4 regions of the Marinobacter sp. bablab_jr008 genome follow, and region 4 is predicted to be linked to each of the others. Evidence: predicted binding sites of a transcription regulator. Region 4 holds the regulator's gene; each other region holds the start of a gene.

Region 1 (5,980 bases), on a different contig from region 4:
AACCCGCCATCATCCGCAACAAGGTGGTCTTGCCGCAACCGGAAGGTCCCAGGAGGGTAATGAACTCGCCGTCAAAAATGTCCAGATTCAGTGAATCCAGCACTTTTTTGCCGTCGAACTGTTTGGTGAGATTGCTCAGAGATAGCAGTGTCTGTTTCATCGGCCCTGCCCAAAGTTTGAGCGGCGTATTTTTCCAGAAACAGACGCAAACAAAAAGGGGCGTCGGGATATTCCCTGACCACGCCCCTCCTGTTTTCCAGCCTTATCAGGCCCGATTGTCACGCAGCGTTTTTACTGCTCCGCGACACTGTTCAGATACGCCTTGTCCGAAATATTGGTCCAGGGGCGCACCTGCTTAAGGTATTCACGCTGTGAGGTGATGATTTCGTTCGCCAGTTCGTCTTTCTCGGCAAATTCATCCAACAGGCGATTGGTGGTTTCTCGCAGGGCAGTAATAACTTCCGGTGGAAACACCTTGTGGGTCACATCCGGGTATTCCTGCTTCATCTTCTCCCACGCCACACCGCTTTCGTGGGTGCTCTGGATATACATGTCATACGCTGCGGTACGCATGGAGACCCGCAGGATGGCCTGCAGATCAGCCGGCAGCTTGTCCCAGGTTTTCTTGTTGATCAGGAACTGCACTTCGGCATTGGGCTCCTGCCAGCCGGAGTAGTAATACTTGGCAATCTGATGAAAGCCCATCTGCAGATCCAGCGCCGGGCCAACCCATTCAACGGCATCGATGGTGTTGCGCTCAAGCGCGGTATACAGCTCGCCCGGCGGCAGGTTGGTGACCGCCACGCCCACTTCCGACATAACCTCGCCGGCAAAGCCGGGGGTGCGCATTTTCAGGCCTTTCAGGTCCTCCAGAGACTTGATCTCTTTCCGGAACCAGCCACCCATCTGATTGGCCGTGTTGCCACCCGGGAAGGACAGCAGCCCGAAGGGTTCATATACCTTCTGCATCAACTCCATGCCGTCGTCGTGGTAGAACCAGGCATACATCTCCGGTGCAATCATGCCGAAGGGTATGGTGGTGAAGTACATGGCGTTGGGAATGGTGCCCTTGTAGTAATAAGAGGCGGTGTGGCCCATGTCGTACTGGCCGTTACGGACCAGATCGAAAATACCGAAAGGGGCCTTGTGCTTGTTGGAGGAATCAATCCGGATCTTCAGGCGGCCGCCCGACATTTCCTCGGCCATGGCCGCCATGTTGCGGGGCGCATCCCCCAGCAGGCCAGAATTGGGACCCCAGGTTTCCGCGAGACGCAGGGTATAGGTTTCTTCAGAGACCGCGAAAGGACTGGCCAGCAGGCCAAGAGTGCTGACCGCCGCCAGCAGGGTTTTACGCAGGGACATAGTGTTGGCTTCCATTGTTATCGATTTTTGATTCAAACATGCCGGAATGAACCATCATAACGACGAAAGCCGACCGCGCCAATGTGGCGGGCCGGCTTTCTTATGAGGGTAATCAGACCTTGAACTGGCCAACCAGCTCGCGCAGATTCTCCCCCAGCCGGGCCAGTTCGTGGCTGGCCTCATTGGTCTGGGTCACGCCGGTGTCACTGCGCTGGGCCGCGTCGACAATCCGCACCACGTTCTGATTGATCTCTTCTGCCACCTGGCTCTGCTGTTCAGCGGCCGTCGCAATCTGAGTCACCTGATCGTGGATCTGGGTCACTGACGTCACGATGGTGTTCAGTGCACTGGTGGCGTGATTGATGCGCTCAACGGTCGCTTCTGAACTCTTGCGGGAGTTGTTCATGCGCTCCACCGAAGCTTTGGACTCCGCCACAAAGCCATCAATCATTTCCCGGATCTGATCAGCCGATTCCGCTGACCGCTTGGCCAGCTGGCGCACTTCGTCGGCAACCACCGAGAAGCCGCGACCGTGCTCGCCGGCCCGGGCTGCCTCAATGGCAGCGTTCAGGGCCAGCAGGTTGGTCTGCTCGGTAACCGCGTGAATCACATCCAGCACCTGCTGAATATCGTTCGACTTCTCGGCCAGGGCATTGATGCTGCGGGCGGTATCTTCCATTTCCTGGGACAGCTGATTGACCGCGCCCTGGGCACTGTTGATGGTCTCGCCACCCTCTTTGGCCATGCGGTCCGCATCGGAAGCTGCGCCTTCCACCTCATTGGCGTTGCCGGAAATCTGCTGAATCGTTGCCGCCATTTCGTTGATGGCCGAAGCAATCTGGTCGGTTTCTGAACCCTGTTCCTGAACCGATTGACGGGTTTCATTCGCCACCCTGCTGAGTTCTTCAGCTGCCGACGCCACCTGGTCGGTGGTTGAGCCGACCTCACGGATGGTGTCCTGAATCTTGATGACGAAGTGGTTGAAGCGGCGGCCCAGAACGGCCAGCTCATCTTTACCATCTTCCGGCAGGCGCTGGCGCAGGTCGCCCTCACCGTCGGCAATCTCCCGCATCATGTCGCTGACCTTGTTCAGCGGCGCAGTCACGGTGCGGCCAATGACCAACCCGATTACCAACGAAATCACCACCACCACAATGGTCAGCAGTAAAATGAAGCCCATAGCAGACGTCATGGTTGCATCGATTTCTTGCCGGGCAGCGGCCACAGCTCTCTGAACATCGGTTACATACACGCCGGAACCTATCATCCAGTCCCAGCCCGGAATGATGGTGGAGTAGGAGACTTTCGGTTCCACCTGGCCGGTAGCAGGGTTCGCCCACTCATAAGGCATGAAGCCATCGTCACCTGCCGCGTCAAACAACCCGCGAACCAGCTTTTGGGTGTTCGGATTGGTAGTCGGCCCTTCCTTGGAGGGATCCGGTGCATAGGCGAGATTGAACAGGCTGCGATCATAGGCGAAGACATAGTTGTTCTGACCGAACTTGATTGACCGCAACCGCTCTCGCGCCTCTTCCTGCGCCTCCTGCTCCGTAAAACCTGGAGTGGACTTGGCCTCAAGCACCACGGATTTCGCGGTTTCAACCAGATTTTTCAAACCTTCCTTGCGCGCTTCCAACAGTTCCTGCTCGAGGCGTTCCAACTCTGCCTCTCCATTGGCCCGGATCTGGTTCGCCGTAATCCATGCAATTGTTCCAGCCGTAATCAGTACAGGCACCAACACTCCAATCAGAAGCCGTGTTCTGATGGTCAGGTTGCTCATGAAGGTCATGGTCTTCGCTCCGGGGTCATCTCTTGTAATCCTTTGATTATGCACAAACGCAGCCCGCACTCCGTTGCAGTTTGTTAAAAGCTGTATACCAAACGCAGGTCCGGAACAGGTTTTTGTGTAAACAAGCCCGTCATATCAGGGTCATACGTCTAAATACTTATCGGCCGTCATGTAAACGACTTGAGGCTGTGTCAGACTAAGGTCTGAATATTCAGCTCATGAGCAAGCATGCATGAAACGGCTTTTTCTTATCCGCCACGCCAAATCGAGCTGGAACGACGACAACCTCTGCGATCAGGAACGCCCGCTGAATGACAGAGGCCAAAGCCAGCTTGCGCCGCTCGCGCGGGCACTGAGATGCCTGGGCGCGCTGTCTGGCGCCGTTTATGCAAGTCCCGCTGTGCGAGCCCAGCAAACGCTGGCAGGCGCACTCAGCGTCGACGCCCAGCCGGCCCAAGTCGTCACCGAAAACGAGCTTTACACCTTCGACTTCCGGCGTCTATTACGCTGGCTGCAGAATCTGGATAACAACCAGAACCGCATTACCCTTATTGGCCACAACCCGGCATTACTCGAACTGGCCGCCTTTCTGGCGCCTCAGGCTCCGTTCGAATTGCCAACCGCCAGTATCCTTGAGATCCGGCTGCCGGTAAGGCACTGGAAGAAAGTGGACAAAAACAAGGGTGCACTGGAAACCTTCCTGACGCCTCGTGATTTCAGTTACAACGAATTCCGGCGCAAGAACCGAAAAGCCAGTCCCGGCGCCACTGAACTGGACCAGAACACACTCCCGGAGGTTTTGCAGCAGCTGACCAATCAGTTGGAACTGCTGACCCCGGGGGTCATTCTGGGGCTGGATGACGAATTTCTGCACCAGTACCGCATTGCCCTTCGCCGCAGCCGGGCCATTGCCGAACCCCTGGCCGAGATTACCGGCGATCGCCAACTACAGGAGCATATCCGAGAACTGAAGCGACATGCCCGGGCCACCAGCGCCCTGCGGGATCTGCACGTATTTCTTCAGGATATCCCCGAGCTGTGCCACGACAACCCACAACTCTGCACCACGCTGACCGACTGGGCGCGGCTCAGGGCATCTAAAGCACAGCGCAAACTGGCCAAACGCCTTGGCCAGAAACGCTACCAGCAAAGCCTGTCGCGCTGGCAAGACTACATTGAGTCCAAATCTTTTCATAAGCTGGCTGCAAACCTGCGGAAAAAAGACATCCAGGCCGCGACAAACCGGCGCCTGAAGCAGTTCAACCGAAAAACCGCAGAACTGCTGCACACCGCTCCGGATGAAGCCCTGCACCAGCTGCGCAAGAACCTCAAGCGTATCCGCTATCTTCTGGAACTGGATGCCCGGTACAGCAAGCCATTCCGGAAAGAGCTACGCCAGCGACAGGATCTGTACGGCCGTTTCCAGGATCTGCATGTCCAGATCGAGCTGACCCGGCGATTCCTCGCCGACCATCCGGAGTGCGACGGGGTGTCACTGACTGGCAAACTTGAGCAAGAGAAAGCCAATACCCGCAGGCAAATACTGGCTATGGGAGGGCTGAACGTCTGAGGCCTCAAGAAGAAGGTTCGGGCCGAGCTTGGCCACCCGGACCTGTTCCGGATTCAGACCCAGATCTTCCAGCGTTTCATGGATGTCTTCGAGCGCATCCTCTTTGGGCGCCGCCAGCAACAGCTCCCGAACTGATTCCAGAACCATCTTCACAGGCACCGTCATGAAGTAGACCGAAATCACCAGCATCATTACCGGGTCGGCATACACGGCCAGCTCCGCCCAATGACTGCGTTCCAGCAGCCAGGCCGCGCCAAAACCAATCATTACGGCAGCGCTTAGGGCACTGTCCATCAGCCACTGGCGCTGTTCCGCCTGCACCAGCCCCGAACCATTGCGCAGAGTTGACCACCGTAGATACGCCCAGACCGCCAGGCACCCCACCACGTTCACCGCACCAAAGATCATTGCCATGTCCGCCGCCACGGCACGACCACCCTGAAGCAGCGACACCACCGCCGATACCAGCGACAAGATACACACCACCGCAATCACCAGACCTTTCACGGCGATCACCAAAGGCTCCACGGCCCCCATCCCGAATGGGTAATCGTCATTGGCCGGCCGGCGCACCAGACGGGCGGCATAGAGTGACAGGAGCGACAACCCGAGGCTGATCAGGGAATAGGCACCATCGAAGAGAATAACCAGGGAATCGACCCAAAGACCCCAGGTAATACCGGCGAGCGCAAACAGGCCCGCGCCCACTGCTGATAATGTCAGCGCCAGGTTTTCCCGCGCCAGAGAAGTAAACATTTTGACCTCCTGAGAATTGCTGCCATATTAGCGGCATCATTCAACAGGTGTGAGTCGCTGAGCGACGGAAAATCCGTCGCAAAGAGCAAACCATGAAAACGTCACAGATCAAGACCTTCCTCTCGGTTGTGCGCAACGGCAGCGTGGCCGCGGCAGCCCGGGAGCTGAACCGCAGCCGCACCACCGTCAGTACCGTGCTGGCGTCCCTGGAGGATGAACTGGGGGTGGAGCTGTTTGAACGCAGCGGCAATCAACTGCACCTGACGGCCATCGGCCAGTCCATCCTGACCGACTGCCGGCGATTCGACCAGGTTGCCAGCCAGATCAGGGCTCGCTGCCAGCACCACCTGAGTGGTGCCGAATCGGTCCTGCGCATTGCCCGGGACGATGCCATTCCGGAAGATATCTGGCGGGACATTCTGCGCCGGCTGAAACAACGCTTCCCCCAGACCAGCCTGTCGGTTTACCTTGCCTCGCCCCGGGAACTGGCGCCGCTGGTTCGC
Region 2 (5,980 bases), on a different contig from region 4:
CATTGCCCATCTGGAGGGCGAAGATGGCAACTGTTTCCATCTGGTGGACTCCGATCCGTACAAGGTGGGTGAGATCCTCAATATCTTCTGCGAGGCCGGCCATGCCCCCCGCATGGGTATGCGCATCGATTCCCGGATGTTCGGTTTTATTCCGCCGTTTATTCGCCAGAGCATCAAGAATCTGCCTCCGGTCAAGCGCATTACTGGTGCGCTTCTGGATGACATGGGCATTCCGCCCTCGGTGATGTCTTTCATTAATTATCCGACCCGTTTTGATACCCGGGAGCTGGAGCGGGTACTGAAGGGTACAGACATTGAGGTGCCGCGACTGCCGTCCTATGCCCCGGTGATCTGGGACTACTGGGAGAGAAATCTGGACCCGGACCTGTTCAAGGACCGCACCCTCAAGGGCACGGTTGAAGGTAAGGTTTGCGTGGTCACCGGCGCGACCTCGGGTATTGGCCTGGCAACGGCAGAGAAACTGGCAGAGGCCGGTGCCATTCTGGTCATTGGTGCCCGCACCAAGGAAACTCTGGATGAAGTGGCGGCCAGTCTGGAGGCCAAAGGTGGCAACGTGCATGCTTACCAGTGCGACTTTTCGGACATGGACGACTGCGACCGCTTTGTGAAGACGGTGCTCGATAATCACGGCCACGTGGATGTACTGGTGAATAACGCGGGTCGCTCCATCCGCCGCTCCCTGGCGTTGTCTTTTGACCGCTTCCACGATTTTGAGCGGACCATGCAGCTGAACTACTTTGGCTCCGTTCGGCTGATCATGGGCTTTGCGCCAGCCATGCTGGAGCGTCGCCGCGGGCACGTGGTGAATATTTCTTCCATCGGGGTACTTACCAACGCTCCGCGTTTTTCGGCCTATGTCGCCTCGAAATCCGCACTGGACGCGTTCAGCCGCTGTGCCGCTGCGGAATGGTCGGATCGCAATGTGACCTTCACCACCATCAACATGCCGTTGGTGAAAACGCCGATGATCGCGCCCACCAAGATCTACGATTCCGTGCCGACGCTGACACCGGATGAAGCCGCGCAGATGGTGGCGGATGCGATTGTGTACCGGCCCAAGCGCATTGCCACCCGTCTTGGCGTGTTCGCGCAGGTTCTGCATGCGCTGGCACCGAAGATGGGTGAGATCATTATGAACACTGGCTACCGGATGTTCCCGGATTCTCCAGCAGCTGCTGGCAGCAAGTCCGGCGAAAAGCCGAAAGTCTCTACCGAGCAGGTAGCCTTTGCGGCGATTATGCGGGGGATATACTGGTAATCGTCGTTATAGGCCAAGAAAAAACCCGCCTCGGCGGGTTTTTTCGTTTCGGGTTGGAGATTTCATTCCTGGGGTTCTTCGGCAATTTCGATTGGCGGCGGCGGAAACCCGCCCAGTTCACGCCAGCGATTGACGATGCCGCAGAACAGGTCTGCTGTCTTTTCCGCGTCGTAGGCGGCGGAGTGGGCTTCCTTGTTGCTGAAGGGAATGCCCGCCAGTTTACAGGCCTGGGCCAGCACGGTGTGGCCGTAGGCGAGGCCCGCCAGGGTTGCGGTATCAAACGTTGAGAATGGATGGAACGGGTTGCGTTTGATATCGGCTCGCAGCGCTGCCGCGAAAACGAAATTATGGTCAAACGTGGCATTGTGGCCCACCAGTACCGCTCGCTTGCAGTCGTGTTCTTTTACCGCCTTGCGGATGGGAGAAAAAATCTCGCTCAGACCTTCCCGTTCCGGTACCGCCTCCCGCTCCGGATTCCAGGGATCGATGCCGGTGAAATCCAGGGCCGACTGCTCCAGATTGGCGCCTTCGAACGGGTCGATCTGCTGCACGTGAGTTTCGCCCCGGCGCAGCCAGCCATCCTCATCCATGGTCAGCATTACGGCAGCGATCTCCAGCAGAGCATCACGTTCCGGGTTGAAGCCGGCGGTTTCCACATCGACCACCACCGGCAGAAAGCCGCGAAAGCGCTGGGACATGGGGTGGGGCTGTTTGTTTTCGTCTGACACTCGAACTCCGATGTTCGTGGTAGTGAATGAATAGGGTTTACGCCAGGCGCCAGTTAACGGTTTCGCCGGCCTTCAACGGAACAATGCCGCCGCCGGCCAGAGGCAGGTTCTCCGGCATGGTCCAGGGTTCCCGGATCAGCGTCACGGTGTCGGTGTTCCGGGGCAGGCCATAGAAATCGGCGCCGTTGAAGCTGGCAAAGGCTTCCAGCTTGTCCAGAATGCCCAGTTCCTCGAAGATATCGGCATACAGGCCGATGGCGCCGTAGGCGGAGTAACAGCCAGCACAGCCGCAGGCGGCTTCCTTCTTGTCTTTCGCGTGTGGGGCAGAATCCGTGCCCAGGAAAAAACGGGGATCGCCGCTGGCTACGACCTCTCTTAGCGCCTCCTGATGCTTGTTGCGCTTGAGGATGGGCAGGCAGTAAAGGTGTGGGCGAATACCGCCGACCAGCATGTGATTGCGGTTATACATCAGATGCTGCGGTGTGAGAGTTGCCCCGAGGTTATTGCCCTGGTGGCTACGGACAAACTCGGCCGAATCGGCCGTGGTGATATGCTCAAGAACCACCCGGAGCGACGGGAACGCCGCCAGCGTTGGTGCCAGAACCCGCTCCAGAAACACCTTTTCCCGATCGAAAATATCGATGTCGCTGTCGGTCACCTCGCCGTGTACCAGCAACAGCATGCCGCAATCCGCCATCGCCTCCAGCACCGGGTAGATATTGCGAATGTCCGTTACGCCGGAGGCAGAGTTGGTGGTGGCGCCAGCCGGGTACAGTTTCGCTGCCACTACGCCGGCGGCTTTGGCTTCACGAATGGTCTCGGCGGTGGTGCTCTCGGTCAGATACAGGGTCATCAGGGGCTGGAAGTCCGTTCCCCGGGCCGCGGCCAGAATGCGATCCCTGTACGCCATGGCTGCGCTGGCATCGGTTACCGGCGGTACCAGGTTAGGCATGATGATAGCGCGGCCGAAGCAGGCGGCGGTGGCGGGCACCACATCGTTCAGAATGTCGCCGTCGCGCACGTGCAGGTGCCAGTCGTCCGGGCGTGTGATGGTTATCTGTCGGGTCATGAGAAGGTATCCGAAAGCGAGCGCAAAATTTCGCGGATTATATCAGAAGCGAAAAGCAGATGTTTTTAACCTGATCGTAAGTTATCCGGCTCAAGTTCCCGGTCGGGTCGCCGTTAACCGGTTAGTTCACTGGTTTAAAGGCTCCACGGGGCATTCCTATGGTTTCACCCAATTGGTTCTTCAGGCAGAGCAGATTGCTGAAATTGATCGCGACGGCAGGGTTGATGTCATTGCCCTCTGCGCCTGTGCTGTCATCCAGTTATGGTGCCGGTATTGAAAACAGTCAGTGGTATCTCTCCGAGTCGGTCTTTGAGTGTTCCCTTGTCCATGAGGTCCCTGGCTTTGGCCGCGCCGTGCTCAGGCACCGGGCAGGGGAAGACCTGCGTTTCTATCTCGAATCGGATCTCAGTGTGATGCGCCCCGGCCAGGGCCAGTTAGTGGTCGAAGCTCCGCCCTGGCGGCCAGGAGTTCCACCGAGCCCCATTGGTGCTGTGCAGGTAACGGATAGTCCGCGCTCTGTGAACCTGGGGAATCGGGAAGCGGTGTTGATTGCCCAGGGGTTGTCCCGAGGTATGCAGCCGACAGTAACCCGAGCCGCGGTATACAGCGGCCAGCCCGTGCGGGTGCAGTTGTCGAATGTGAATTTTTCCGGCCCGTACGCCGGCTATCGTGAATGCGTTGCCAGTCTGCTGCCGGTTAACTTCGACCAGGTTCGGCGCAGCCGGGTTCCGTTTGCCAGCGGGAGTACCAGCCTGTCACAGGCAGACATGAACCTGCTCGACAATATTGTGACCTACGTGATGGCCGACAGCACGGTAGAGAGAATCTTCGTGGACGGCCATTCCGACAGTATTGGTAGCCGGATTGATAACCGAGCGCTGTCGGAGGAAAGAGCCAACGTGGTGGCCGAGTATCTCAAATCCAGGGGAATCGATGAGACTATGCTGACGGTCCGGGCCCACGGTGATCAGTATCCGGTTTCCCGCCGGCCGGCTGATAACCGCCGCACCACCATTCGTTTGCAACGCCAGGGTGAGCGCCCGGAACTGCTGCAGGCTAACAGTATGGGAAGTGAGTTTTCGGGATAGCCGGAACACGCCATCCCGAGTTTCAATATACTGCGTTCAGGACTTCCAGGTGCGCGGCCACACCCTCCGCCAGGGCTTTCAGGTGATACCCGCCTTCCAGCGTGGAGATGATGCGGTCGTTGGAGTGGTCATGGGCGACACTCACCAGCATTTCCGTTAACCATCGATAATCCTCGGTTTCCAGATTCAGCTCCGCCATGGGGTCCAGCCGATGCCCGTCAAAGCCTGCCGAGATCAACACCAGTTGCGGACGAAAATCCTGCAGTTTCTTGAGCCAGGCGGCTTCAACCGTCTTGCGGTACTCAGCCGCTGAGCAGTCGGCTGAAATCGGCGCATTGACAATATTGTCGGCCTGCCGGTGCACGTGGGAGTGCGGATAAAACGGATGCTGAAAGCTGGAACACATCAGTATGCGTTCATCACCACTGACAATATCTACCGTGCCGTTACCCTGATGCACATCGAAATCGACAATGGCCACCCGCTCAAGGTGGTGGAAGGTGAGCGCCCGCATCGCCGCCAGGGCGATATTGTTATAGAAACAGAACCCCATCGACTTGGCACGTTCGGCGTGGTGTCCCGGTGGCCGGGCGCAGACAAAAGCGTTGGTTACCTGGCTGCTCATCACCATATCGACAGCCTGCACATTGCCCCCCGCGGCCAGCTTCGCCGCTCTCAGGGTGTCCGGCATCATCGCGGTGTCCGGGTCGGTGAACACCCGGCCCCGGGTTGGCTGCATCAGGTCCAGCTGGTGCAGATAGCTTTCCGGATGCACGGTCAGCAGTTGGTCCCGGGTGATTTCTTCCGGACGAACCCAGTCCAGTTCCTGTTGCAGGTTGGTATCCGCGAGGTAGGCGAGAATGCTTGAAAGACGCTCTGGGCTTTCCGGGTGCTCCGGGCCCATGTTGTGTTTCTTGCAGTCGTCGTGGGAAAAAAATGCCGTGGTCATGGGTAATGCCTGAACCTGAATATGCTTATTATCGCTTTCATGTTATCAGGGATAACCGAAGCCTGTCGTATTTCTTTGGTCTAATAACTCGTTAGTCGATTTACATCATGAAATCGCCACCTAAGATAAGGTATACACTGATAAGCAAGCCGTTTTATTGAAGTTTGTACATTCCTGTCGCGCACACCACTGGGAGAGCCGCGTTGAGTACCCGCTATCTGGAAAGCCTGTTCAATCCTGAATCCATTGCCGTTATTGGCGCCTCGGAACGCGCTGACAACCTCGGGGGTATGGTGTTGCGGAACCTGCTGGGCGGCGGCTATCCGGGCCGGCTCGTGGTGGTCAACCAGAGCGACTACGAAAACGTGCACGGGGTGCCCTGTGTGCGCAAAGTGTCCAAACTGGATTTCAGTCCGGACCTGGCGATCATCTGTACCCCGCCGGACACGGTGCCGAAAATGATCCGCAAGCTGGGTGAATGCGGCGTGCGCACCGCCATTGTAATGACTGGGGGCATGTCCCGGACTCACAGTAAAACCGGCCAGCCATTGATGTATTCAGTGCGCGATGCCGCCCGGGAGACCGGCATCCGCGTACTGGGCCCCAACACTATCGGTTTGATGGTGCCGGCGCGGCATCTGAACGCCACCTATGCCCATATGGGGGCCATTCCCGGCCGCGTTGCCTTCGTGGGGCAGTCCGGCACCATTGCCAGTTCGGTGCTGGACTGGGCTTTTGCCAGGGGGGTGGGCTTCTCTTACTTCCTGACCCTGGGTGACGGCATGGACATCGATCACGACGACCTGATCGACTATCTGGCCCAGGACACCCAGACCCGGGCGATTCTTCTGCACATTGAAAACATCC
Region 3 (5,980 bases), on a different contig from region 4:
GAACTCTGTAGGCGTCATCATGTCAGCCACCTTGCGGTTTTTGGGTCGGCCACAACGGACCGTTTCCGGGAGGAAAGTGACCTGGATTTTCTTGTGTCGTTTGAAGCTGGCTTGTCAGCTCGACAAACAGCCGCTGCTTTCTTTGATTTGAAACTTGAGTTGGAGGCACTTTTCAATCGGCCCGTTGACCTGATCACCAAGGCCTCTTTAACAAATCCGTATTTTCGGCAATCCGTGTTGGCTGTTCAGAGAGAGCTATATGCGGCTTGAATCCATAAGGCGATCTAGTGCTGCTAGGGAGATAACGTGCTTCAAGTTCTAATCGGTTCGGGAATAGCATTTATATCTGCTGTCTGTGGGTGGTTTATCAGTCATCGCTGGCAGCAGAGGAATTATCGGCTGGCGGTGGACGCAGATAGGGGGCGCCTGAATCAGAGTGTCGAGAAGTGGGCCACAGAGGTTGTCGACGTGATGAATCGCATGCATGCCCATTTTGAACATTCGAGTCACCAGGAAGCGATTGAAAGATCGAGGGAGCTGGTTCTTTCTCTTTCGATTCTCGTTGATCAGGGACGGCTCTATTTCCCTAACGTAATGAGGGGAGTCTACGGAGAGGAAAAACAACAATCGAGGCAGGGCTATCGCAGTGCTTTGCTCGACCCACTGGTTGCAGCAATCGAGGTGTCTCGGGGCGTTCAGCCTGAGTTTGACTTGCCCGACACCAAGAAAAAATATGGCAGTAACCGAAATTCGAAGGCTTTGCGGTTATACCTTAACGCCTTTTTGTCGTTGGTTGAGCGTGTGCTCCTTGTGGAGGTATCTCATCAGAAGCTTGTTGCCAGATTAACCGAAGTAGGTGATCGCGAGGAAGCGCAGCAATTGGAGCGTCTTCTATGTCCAGAGCCTGGCAGTGGGCCGGTACCCCCAGGGCATAAATACTGGTTGGGGCAAGAAAGCGGTCCTGAAATTCCGAACGAGAGTGTGATTTTCAAGTGACGGTTAGCTGGTGGCAGGTGTCGAATTCGACTTTTTACATTCCTTTACAAAATCGTTGAAATTTTTTCTAAAGCAACCGGGTGGGGTGCCGTTAAGTGGAGTAACAGGGCGGCGCTACCAAACCAAAAGATGGGCGCCAGACCTTTTCCATGAAATAACGACATCTGTCGAAGGAGAAGCAATATGGCTCTCGGTATTAACACTAACGTCGCTTCACTGAACGCCCAGAACCAACTGAGCAAGTCTCAGGGTCAGAATGATCAGGCTCTTCAGCGCCTGTCTTCCGGCCTGCGTATCAACTCCGCCAAGGACGACGCTGCCGGTCTGGCGATTTCCACACGCTTCCAATCTCAAATTTCTGGTCTGAATGTCGCGACCCGTAATGCTAACGATGGCATTTCTCTAGCCCAGACGGCAGAGGGTGGTCTGGATGAGATCACCAACAACCTGCAGCGGATTCGTGAGCTCGCGGTTCAATCGGCAAACGCCACGAACAGCGCATCTGATCGGTCGGCACTGAACGCTGAAGTCCAGCAGCGGATTGCGGAGATTGATCGAATCGCCAGCCAGACGTCCTTCAACGGTCTGAAGGTTTTGGATGGTAATTTTGGAACAGATGCTTTCCAGGTCGGTGCTAACGCAGGTGAGACAATCTCGATCAACCTGAGTCAAGGGGTTCGGGCTGGTCAGATTGGGCAAATTGCTGAGCAGGAAAGCGCTAATCGTGTTGACGGCAACTCCACCTCAGGTACAGGTACCATCGCTGTAGGTACTGGCGCAGCAGTTAATATTGGGGCTTCAGTGGCTGGAACTGAGGCTGGTCAAAGCTCCAGTAGTGCATTTGCTAAAGCTGAGGCGATTAAAAGCGCTGGAATTGCTGGCTTGACGGTTGAGGCAGAAACTACAGCTGAATTCACCATTGCAGACACAACTGGCACAGGAACGGGTGCGAACTACACGCTTGAGATTAATGGTGTTACTGTCCTGGATCAGGATCAGGAAAATAATGGGGTGCTTACTGTAGCGCAGATTAAGGACGCCATTAATGCTGAATCTAGCGAAACAGGTGTTGTCGCCTCACTTTCGGGGTCGGATCTGACTCTGACAGCTGCGGATGGGCGTGATATCACTATTAACCAGATTGTTGCCGGCGGCGCTGGTGGTGGTTTGACTGCAGCTGCTGGCACTACACTTGGGACGACTGCCGGGGCGACTGCTACCAACGGCGGAAAGCTAACCTTAAGTGCTTCTGAGAAAATTACTATTGCTGGAGATGGTGTAGCTCTTGGTTTCGCCAACAATAACACCGTTATCGCAAAGGACACCAGCACGCTGTCGAGTGTTAAGGTTGATACTGTCGCTAACGCTAACGATGCCATCAAGCGGATCGATTCTGCAATCACTACAGTCAACGGGCTCAGAGGCGCGTTGGGTGCAATTCAGAACCGTTTTGAAAGCACTATTGCGAACCTCGCAACAACCTCGGAAAACCTCAGTGCCTCCAACAGCCGTATCCTGGACGCTGACTTCGCGGCAGAAACTGCCAACCTGGCTAAATCCCAGGTACTGCAGCAGGCCGGTATCTCCGTCCTGGCTCAGGCAAACGCCCGTCCGCAGCAGGTTCTGTCCCTCCTGCAGTAAGGGGCATAGCGGTAACGGCCGGAACCCTCGGGTTCCGGCCTTCCGCCGTTGAAGGATAGCGAGGTAAAGCTATGAATGACGTTAACCTGAACAGCCCGGACCTGAAACTGGTACGCTCTGGCGCCCAGGCTCCGGCCAAGGCAATGTCGTCATCTCAGGCCGAGGGCCGGAACGCCCCTGACCTTACTGCTTCGGCTGCCGGTACCCGCCAGGTGCAGGCTCCCCAGGTTGCTCAACAGGCTTCGCAGGCTGAAAAGCTGCAGGTCCGTAATGAAGAGCAGCGCAAGGAGCTGAATGAGGCGGTTAGCCAGTTGAACGACTTTGTTCAAACTGTGCAGCGGGATCTTCAGTTTGAAGTGGATAATGAAATGGGCCAGACCATCGTAAGGGTGGTTGATCAGCAAACCCAGGAAGTGATCCGCCAGATCCCGGACGAAGTGGCAATGAGGTTGGCAGAAAAATTGCAGCAGGACGAACCGCTGACGTTGTTTAACATCAAAGTGTAAAAGCTTGCCGCTTTTGCGCGGATGTAAACGACGGTATTTCAGCACCGCCGCCTCTGGAAAAGAGCCGGCGGTGTTTGCGTTTGAAAGGATTGGTTTGGCCACGGACGACACGGACTAACACGGACGGTCAAGCAGTTCGGTTTCGTTTCTTGTCCGTGAATGTCCGTGTCGTCCGTGGCTAAAAAAGCTTAGATACACACAGTTACAAATCGGTTCTATATTTAGGGCAAAAGAGGCAAAGTTTTGCCGCCTGCTGCCGATAAACTGATCAGTACAGAGATTCGCCCCCCTGAGGAGGCACGGTTATGGCCAGTATTTCATCATTAGGTATCGGCTCCGGCGTTTTGACGTCGGATCTTGTCGACCAGTTGGTGGCTGCGGAGCGCAGGCCCACGGAAGTTCGGCTGGATCAGAAAACGGAGCGCACCGAGGCGCTTATTTCCGCCTATGGCAAGTTGCGCAGTGCCGTCACAGAGCTGCGGTTGCCTATGCGCCAGCTGGGTTCTGCGGATGCGATGAAGTCGTTTTCGGCCACGTCCTCGGGTAGCAATGTTGATGTCTCGGTGGATGCCGGCAAGGCGGCACGGGGCTCTTACAGTGTTGATGTGGTGGGCCTCGCAGAATCCCAGGCGCTGGCCAGCACAGAAACCTTTGCGGATCGCGACGCCACCAGTATTGGCCGCGGTACGATGACTCTCCAGGTGGGTGACAAGACCACCAATATCACGATTGACTCTTCTAATGACACTTTGCAGGGCCTGGCGAACGCCATTAATGAGGCCAACGCCGGGGTGTCTGCGGGTGTGATTGATACCGGTGACGGATTCCGGCTGACGCTCTCCGCCGATGACACTGGCACCGCCAATGCTGTGAAGATTACGGCCAGTGAAGAGGTTGGCGCAGAAGGGCTGGCGCGGTTTGCGTTTGACCCCGCAGACCCCGAAGGCAATCCGGCGATGGAACAAACCATTGCGGCCGCCGATGCCCAGATGAAAATTAACGGCGTGCTGATTACCCGTTCAACCAACACCATTGAGAACGTGGTGGATGGATTGACCTTCAACCTGACCGATACCGGAACGTCCACCGTTAAGGTAGAGCAGGACACGGCGGCGGTTGCCGAGCGTGTTCAGGCGTTCGTAGACAAGTTCAACGAGCTGCAGGGCACCATCCGTGAGCTGTCCTCATTTGATAGCGAGACGGGGCAGGGCAGTATTCTGACCGGGGATTCCACGGTTCGGAACATCCAGAATCAGCTTAAGAGAGTGCTGACAGACGTTATACCCGGTTTGGAAGGCGCCAATGTGCGCAGCCTGGCAGACGTGGGCATTGGTACCGATTTCCGCACCGGTGAGTTGCAGTTTGATAGCCAGAAGTTTCAGCAGCAGCTTCGGGAAAACCCGGATGATGTTACGGCACTGTTTGCCGAGCAGGGCAGAACCAGTGATTCCCAGGTGGAGTTTGTTCGTAGCGGCTCTAATACTCGCCCGGGTGATTACAGCATTAACGTAACCCAGATGGCGACTCGGGGCAGCCTTAATTACTCTGTCCCAAACACGGCAGATGCGATTCAGGTTCAAGCCGATAACAGTTTCACGTTCCAGGTGGATGGTGAAACCACCGCAACGGTCTCGATTGCTGCAGGTGATTATTCCGGTGAGGATTTTGCCGCTGCCATTCAGACAGCCCTTCGTGAGAATACTGCGTTGAGTGCAGCTGGGCGGTCGGTTCAGGTGGCTTATGATGCTACAGAGGGGTTGACGTTTACCTCTAACCGCTTTGGTAGCGATTCTAACGTAAGCCTGACCGGGCTGAGCAACGTTACTGGGCTTAACACCGCCACCGGCACCGCCGGCCAGGATGTCCAAGGCACCATTAACGGCCAGACCGCCCAGGGCGACGGCCAGGTGCTGTTCCTGGCAAACAGTGCCGGTGGCGATGCCGCTGGTCTGCAGGTGCGCATTACCGGCGGTGACGTTGGTAATCGCGGCTCGGTGAAGTTCATCGAGGGTGTGAGTGAGCGCGCGGTAGATGCCATTACCAGCATTCTGGGTGCAGACGGTGCATTGAGCTCCCGTACTGACGCCCTGAACCGGGACCTGGAGCGCATTCAGGAAGACCGAATCAAGCTGGACTTGCGGATTGAAAGCTATCAGGAACGCCTGGTGAAGCAATTCAGCGCTGCCGACTCCCTGATCTCCCAGTTGAATAATACGCGGGATTACGTGACTCAGCAGCTGGCGGCCCTGGCGCCGAACCGGCAGAACGATTAATTCAGCTATACTGATGGTTGGCCAGCCAACCATGGCATACCGGATAACGGTGACACGAGGTTATATATGAACGGTTTACAGGCGTATCAGCGCGTTAATACCCAAACCAGCATCACCGATGCAGACCCGCACAAGCTGATTCAGCTGCTGTATAACGGGGCCATCGAGCGCATTAATATGGCCAAATCCCGGATTCAGGCCAAGGATTACGCGGCTAAGGGGCAGTTGCTCAATAAGGCCATCGAAATCATCGGCGGCCTTCGCGCGTTCCTGGATTTTGAGAAAGGTGGTGAGCTGGCCACCCGGCTGGAAGCTCTTTACGACTACATGGAGCGCACCTTGCTGGAAGCCAGCGCCAAGAATGACGTTGCCAAGCTGGATGAAGTGCTGAACCTGCTGCGTTCTGTGAAAGACGGCTGGGACGGCATTCGCGAGGAAGTTGTCAGCCAGCAGCAAGCGGCTGTTTAACTTTGTTTCCCCTCCACCGCTGGTGGAGGGCTATTGCCAGTTTATGTCAATTTTCCGGCCATGTGTCATGCAGTCTCTTAGGTAAAGGTTGATGAG
Region 4 (5,980 bases):
AGGATCAGGCCCAGACCCTGGGTTACACCGTGGTGGATGCGAGTACCGTGGTGGCGACACATCTGAATCAGATCCTGCAGAAACACGCTCATGAACTGATTGGCCACGAAGAAGCCCAGAAGTGGCTGGACCAGTTGGAGAAGATTTCGCCCAAGCTGGCGGAGGAACTGGTGCCGACCACGATTTCCATCAGCATCCTGTTGAAAGTTTTGCAGAACCTGTTGAAAGAAGAAGTGCCGGTGCGGGATATGCGCTCCATTGCCGAGGCCATCGTGAACGTGCATCCAAAGAGTCAGGACCCGAAAGTACTGACCACGGTAGCCCGCCAGGCGCTGCGCCGGATGATTGTTCAGAGTATTTGTGGCAACGACGCCGAAATCCCTGTTATCACGTTGGATCCAGACCTGGAACAGTTATTGCTGAAGTCTGTTCAGCAGAGTCAACAATCCGGCGGTCAGGATGACATTGGTCTGGTGCTTGAGCCCAACATGGTGGAAAAGCTGCAACGATCCCTTCAGGACAGCGTGCAGCGCCAGGAAATGCTCGGCAAGCCCGCCATCCTGCTGGTTTCGGGGCCCTTGCGGCCAGTACTGGCGAAGTTTGCCAGCTACGGGGTAGAGCGTTTGCATGTGCTCTCTTACCAGGAAATCCCGGATAACAAACAGATCACGATAGTCGCTTCTGTGGGTCAATAAACCGACGGAGCATCGCGGGGAGCCAGAGTGCTTGCCGGTGGGAGGATGAAACAGCATGAAAGTAAAACGGTTTTTTGCGCAGTCCATGGCTGAGGCCCTGAAGCAGGTAAGCCACGAAATGGGGCCGGATGCCGTTATTCTGTCTAACCGCCGGGTTGATGGTGGTGTTGAGATCGTGACGGCACTCGACTACGACGAAAACATGGCGCGTCAGCGTCTTGGCGATAGGGCGGTTGAAGCCACCAACGGCTCCCGGCTGGCAGAGATGCAGGCCGAGCAGCATCGTCGGCTGGAAGATGAGCTGAACCGGTCCCGCAGTCGCATTCGTGAGGTTCGGGAAAAGCGCGCAGGAAGTGGCGCCTCAGGTGGCGCGGCGTCGTCCTTGTCTTTCGAGGCGGCCGATTTTCCGGCGTCACGTCCCAGTGATGTAACAGTGGCAAAGCCGTTTGCGGGTAGCGAATCCGGCGCCGGTGGCTATGCCGATGAACTGGCCAGTATGCGTGCCGAAATCAGCTCTCTGCGTGATCTGGTCAGTGGTAAGGCTGCAACTGCCACGCCGACCGGCAACAGCGCAGTTCAGCAACGATTGGCCGAGCGCCTGCAGGAGTTCGGTTTGGGCGCGGAGCTGGCCGGCTCTCTGTCCCGTCGGCACCGGGCCGGGCGTCTGGAGGACGGCTGGAAGCAGTCACTGAAAATGCTGGCGACCGGCGTTCGTACCGGTCGCGAAGACTGGCTTGATGCCGGCGGTATCTATGCCCTGGTCGGGCCAACCGGGTCTGGCAAAACCACCACCATTGGCAAGCTGGCGGCCCGCTACGTCCTTGAGCATGGTCCGGATTCGTTGGCCCTGGTGACCACCGACCGCTATCGTGTGGCCGCTCATGAGCAGCTCTTCGTGTTCGGCCGCATCCTGAATGTGCCCGTGCGTGTGGTGGATGAGAGCCATTCCCTGGATGACATTCTTGATGAGTTATCGGATCGACACCTGGTGCTGATTGACACTGCCGGCCTGACCAGTGCCGACCGCGGTTACCAGGAACAACTGGCGGAGTTGGCTCGCAGCGATCACAATATCCGTACACATCTGGTGGTCTCCGCCACCAGTCAGCCTCGTATCATGAAATCCGTGTGGCATTGCTATAAGATGGCAAACCTTGCAGGCTGCATCATGACCAAGATTGATGAGGCCCTGACCCTGGGCGAAGCGCTCGGGTTCGTTATGGAGACCAGCTTACCGGTGGCCTGGTACACCGATGGCCAGAAGATACCGGAAGATCTCCAGAGGGCGGAGGCCATTCCGTTAGTGCGCCTGGGCGTAGAACGGCTTAAGGCCGTGCAGAGCGCACAGACAGTCGCCGAAGGTGCCTGAGCCTCGTTGGCGACCAGAATAAAACACCGGCACGCGTGCCCGTACAAGAACGTAGTAAGAGACTGATAACAGTATGAGCAGACCACATCCGGTTCAGGTGATTGCGGTTTCCGGCGGCAAGGGCGGTGTCGGCAAGAGCAATGTTTCGGTCAATCTCGGTATCGCCCTGGCCCAGAAGGGGCGCCGGGTTGTCTTGCTGGACGCGGATCTCGGGCTCGCCAACATCGATGTGTTGCTCGGCATTACCGCCAATCGAAATCTTCAAGACGTACTCAGCGGCGATTGTGATCTGAAAGACGTGCTGGTGAATGGCCCTGGTGGTATCAAGATTGTACCGGCTTCCTCCGGCACCCAGCGTATGACCCAGCTCAGCGCCATGGAACATGCCGGCCTGATCAACGCTTTCAGTGAGCTGGGCGACCAGATTGACGTTCTGATTGTGGATACCGCCGCAGGTATTTCTGAATCGGTGGTCAGCTTCCTCAGGGCCTCGCAGGAACTTCTGCTGGTGGTCTGCGACGAACCTACTTCCATTACCGATGCGTACGCGTTGATCAAGCTGATGAACCGGGATTATGGCACCAACCGCTTCCGTATCCTGGCAAACCAGGTCCGCAATGAGCAGGAAGGCCGCCATCTGTTTGAAAAACTGACCCGGGTCACCGAGCGTTTTCTGGATGTGGCACTACAATATGTAGGTATCGTGCCTTACGACGAGGCCGTCAAGAAAGCCGTCCAAAGACAGAAAGCGGTATTGGATGCCTATCCGAGGGCGAAAGCCTCGCTGGCTATCCGGGCTCTGGCCGAAAAAGTGGACAGTTGGCCTTTGCCGTCCTCTCCCAGGGGGCATCTCGAATTCTTCGTGGAGCGGCTCGTCGAAGTCTGATCTGAATCCAGTCCTACAAGAAAACCGGATACATGACATTGGCGAAACATCTGGGAATTTACCATCAGGCCGGCGCCAGGAGCCCTTCAGCCCTGATTGAAGAGCATGCGCCGCTGGTCAAGAAAATCGCCCTTCATCTCATGGCCCGGCTGCCGCCATCAGTGCAGCTGGAAGACCTTATGCAGGCCGGTATGATTGGCCTGCTGGAGGCCGCGCAGCGCTATTCTTCCGGCAAAGGTGCCACCTTTGAAACCTACGCAGGGATTCGCATCCGCGGTGCCATGGTGGATGAGATCCGCAAGGGCGACTGGGTGCCCCGCTCAGTGCATCGCAACGCCCGGCGAATCGCCAGTGCTATCAAACAAGTGGAAGATCGTACCGGGCGCGAGGCCCAGGATGCCGAAGTAGCTGAAGAGCTTGGCATTGGTCTGGACGAGTATCATGCCTCACTTGCCGACGCGAACAGCGGTAGACTTTTTAGTCTTGATGAGCTCAATGAATCCGGCGAGCTGCCGATAGAAGAAGCAGAAGCGAGTGATAATCCGCTGGACGGTATTGCTTCAGGCGCTTTCCAGCGCAGTCTAGCAGACGCCATTGAGCAGTTGCCTGAGCGTGAAAAACTGGTATTGAGCCTGTATTACCAGGAGGAGCTCAACCTCAAGGAAATCGGTGCGGTGCTTGGGGTCAGTGAGAGCCGGGTAAGCCAGATTCACAGCCAGGCGGCGTTGAGACTTCGCAGCCGGTTGGCCGAGTGGCGGGATGGTGACAACGACTGATCGGCCAGGTGCTGTGTTTCGCTTTCAGCAAGCTGTGTAGCTTTTGGTAAACGATGCTTTACAACGTGCGCAAACACCACACAATAAGCGCTTAAGGTAGCAGCCTGCTAGACTTCCAAAAGGCTGAATGAATTCCGGGTGTTACTGACTGGAGGTCCCATTGGACAAGAACATGAAAATTCTCATTGTGGATGACTTCTCCACAATGCGACGCATCATCAAAAACCTGCTGCGAGATCTCGGCTTCACCAATACGGATGAAGCGGACGATGGCAACACCGCGTTGCCCATGCTCCGAAGCGGCAAGTATGACTTCCTGGTGACTGACTGGAACATGCCCGGCATGTCGGGCTTTGACCTTCTGAAGGCTGTCCGTGCTGATGAAAACCTGAAGAACCTGCCGGTTCTGATGGTAACGGCAGAGGCCAAGCGGGACCAGATCGTGGCTGCGGCTCAGGCCGGGGTGAACGGGTATGTGGTCAAGCCTTTCACGGCAGCCGTGCTGAAGGAAAAGATCGAGAAAATCTTCGAACGAATCCAGTAACCAGAGGTCGGATGGCTCGCCATGAGTGATACCAAACAGAACCATCAGGGCCTTGATCCGGAGGTGGCGGAGAAGCTTCAAAAACAGGCCTCCGACCTGGCCGAGAATGTAAACGCCGGGAATTATGCCAAGGCGATGACCCTGATCAATGAACTGAGCGAGGTTCGCGATCAGAGTCTGTATCGGGAAGTGGGGCGACTGACCCGCAGCCTCCATGAGGCAATCCGGAACTTCCAGATAGACCCGCGTAATGCCGAGCAGAAAGAAGTGCTGTCGAAGATGAGCGACGCTTCTGACCGTCTGGCCTATGTGGTTCAGATGACCAGCCAGGCAGCGAACCGCACCATGGATCTGGTTGAGGAAAGCATGCCGGTGGCTCACGCCATGCGGGATGAAGCGGTTGCCCTGCGGGATGAGTGGCAGCGTCTGCGCCGTCGTGAAATGGAGCCTGCGGAGTTTCGGGAGCTTTATGGTCGCATCGACAAGTTCTTCGCTGGCCTGACGACGGACTCCGACAGTCTGTACCAGAACCTGTCGGAAATCCTGCTGGCTCAGGACTTCCAGGATCTGACCGGCCAGGTTATCCAGAAGGTCACCGCGTTGGTGAAAGAGGTGGAAGACAACCTTCTGGGTCTGGTGGTGATGGCCAGCCACGTGGATCAGCTGACCGGCACGGTGCACCAGATTGAAGAAAAAGAAGAATCGGCCGAAAAAGGGGTAGGGCCCCAGATTAAGGCTGATGAGCGGGAAGATGTAGTTTCGGGGCAGGACGATGTGGACGATCTGCTGTCCAGTCTCGGATTCTGATAATAAAGAGGGTGACGCATGGCGTTAGATGCTGATGAAGAGATCCTGCAGGACTTCCTGGTAGAAGCCGGCGAGATACTCGAAAAGTTGTCGGAGCAGCTGGTGGATCTGGAGCAGCATCCCGATGACAGCGATCTGCTGAACGCCATTTTCCGTGGCTTCCATACCGTGAAAGGGGGCGCAGGCTTCCTTCAGCTGGAGGCACTGGTTAACTGCTGCCACTCTGCAGAGAACGTGTTCGATATTCTCCGGAATCACAAGCGCAAGGTCACTCCGGAACTGATGGACGTGGTTCTGGAGGCGCTGGACAACGTTAACGCCATGTTCGAAGAAGTTCGCAACCGGGAAGAGCCGACGCCCGCGCCGGACGAACTGATCGAAGCCCTGGACGCACTCGCCAAACCCGAGTCCGAGGATGCACCGGCGGCGGAAGCGCCAACCCCGGCACCGGAGCCGTCGTCTGCGGAGGTCGGGCAGCAAGGGGACCAGGGCGATATCACTGACGAAGAATTCGAGCAGTTGCTGGACGCGTTGGCGGATGAAAAATCCGACGGCCAGAAACCGGCCGGCAACGAGCAGGTGAGCACTCTGGCTGAATCCGCCGGCGGCTCAGACAGTGATGAGATTACCGACGACGAATTTGAGGCTCTGCTGGATCAACTTCACGGCAAGGGCCAGTTTGCCGGCGCGCCTGCGGAAGAGGAAACAGCCAAGGCAGAAACCAGCACCAGCGGTGGCTCAGAAAAATCAGCCGGCGACGCCGATCTGATTTCCGACGACGAATTCGAGAACCTGCTGGACGAACTGCATGGCAAGGGCGCCGGCCCAAGTGCCGGGTCTTCCGACAGCGAGCCCAAACCGGCGCCTGCTCCATCCGGCAAGGCCGAACCGGCCCCGGAACCA

What was found. Region 4 encodes FliA, which starts transcription of late flagellar genes. Its sites were predicted from a motif close to CTAAAGTTTNNNNNNNNNNNGCCGNTAA; they were not measured.
Region 1: JIF53_RS17415 (methyl-accepting chemotaxis protein) is a predicted target of FliA. The motif match lies at 3,309-3,336, and genes of this name have one in related genera.
Region 2: JIF53_RS05325 (flagellar protein MotY) is a predicted target of FliA. The motif match lies at 3,166-3,193, and genes of this name have one in related genera.
Region 3: fliD (flagellar filament capping protein FliD) is a predicted target of FliA. The motif match lies at 3,379-3,406, and genes of this name have one in related genera.

Annotation. Positions count from the first base shown of each region.
Region 1 covers NZ_JACDWW010000085.1:91,626-97,605, reverse strand. The annotation lists gene potA (spermidine/putrescine ABC transporter ATP-binding protein PotA) at 1-160, opposite strand, end outside; gene JIF53_RS17420 (TRAP transporter substrate-binding protein) at 292-1,362, opposite strand; gene JIF53_RS17415 (methyl-accepting chemotaxis protein) at 1,475-3,151, opposite strand; gene JIF53_RS17410 (CHAD domain-containing protein) at 3,384-4,721, shown strand; gene JIF53_RS17405 (cation diffusion facilitator family transporter) at 4,644-5,477, opposite strand; gene JIF53_RS17400 (LysR family transcriptional regulator) at 5,570-5,980, shown strand, end outside.
Region 2 covers NZ_JACDWW010000050.1:64,297-70,276, forward strand. The annotation lists gene JIF53_RS05310 (SDR family oxidoreductase) at 1-1,279, shown strand, start outside; gene rnt (ribonuclease T) at 1,342-2,007, opposite strand; gene pyrC (dihydroorotase) at 2,045-3,076, opposite strand; gene JIF53_RS05325 (flagellar protein MotY) at 3,235-4,164, shown strand; gene JIF53_RS05330 (histone deacetylase family protein) at 4,187-5,113, opposite strand; gene JIF53_RS05335 (GNAT family N-acetyltransferase) at 5,317-5,980, shown strand, end outside.
Region 3 covers NZ_JACDWW010000059.1:11,288-17,267, reverse strand. The annotation lists gene JIF53_RS08685 (nucleotidyltransferase family protein) at 1-270, shown strand, start outside; gene JIF53_RS08680 (hypothetical protein) at 307-996, shown strand; gene JIF53_RS08675 (flagellin) at 1,180-2,637, shown strand; gene JIF53_RS08670 (flagellar protein FlaG) at 2,709-3,143, shown strand; gene fliD (flagellar filament capping protein FliD) at 3,449-5,416, shown strand; gene fliS (flagellar export chaperone FliS) at 5,483-5,884, shown strand; gene JIF53_RS08655 (CopG family antitoxin) at 5,915-5,980, opposite strand, start outside.
Region 4 covers NZ_JACDWW010000054.1:210,443-216,422, reverse strand. The annotation lists gene flhA (flagellar biosynthesis protein FlhA) at 1-695, shown strand, start outside; gene flhF (flagellar biosynthesis protein FlhF) at 751-2,064, shown strand; gene JIF53_RS08290 (MinD/ParA family protein) at 2,138-2,950, shown strand; gene JIF53_RS08285 (RNA polymerase sigma factor FliA) at 2,983-3,726, shown strand; gene cheY (chemotaxis response regulator CheY) at 3,887-4,270, shown strand; gene JIF53_RS08275 (protein phosphatase CheZ) at 4,292-5,077, shown strand; gene JIF53_RS08270 (chemotaxis protein CheA) at 5,096-5,980, shown strand, end outside.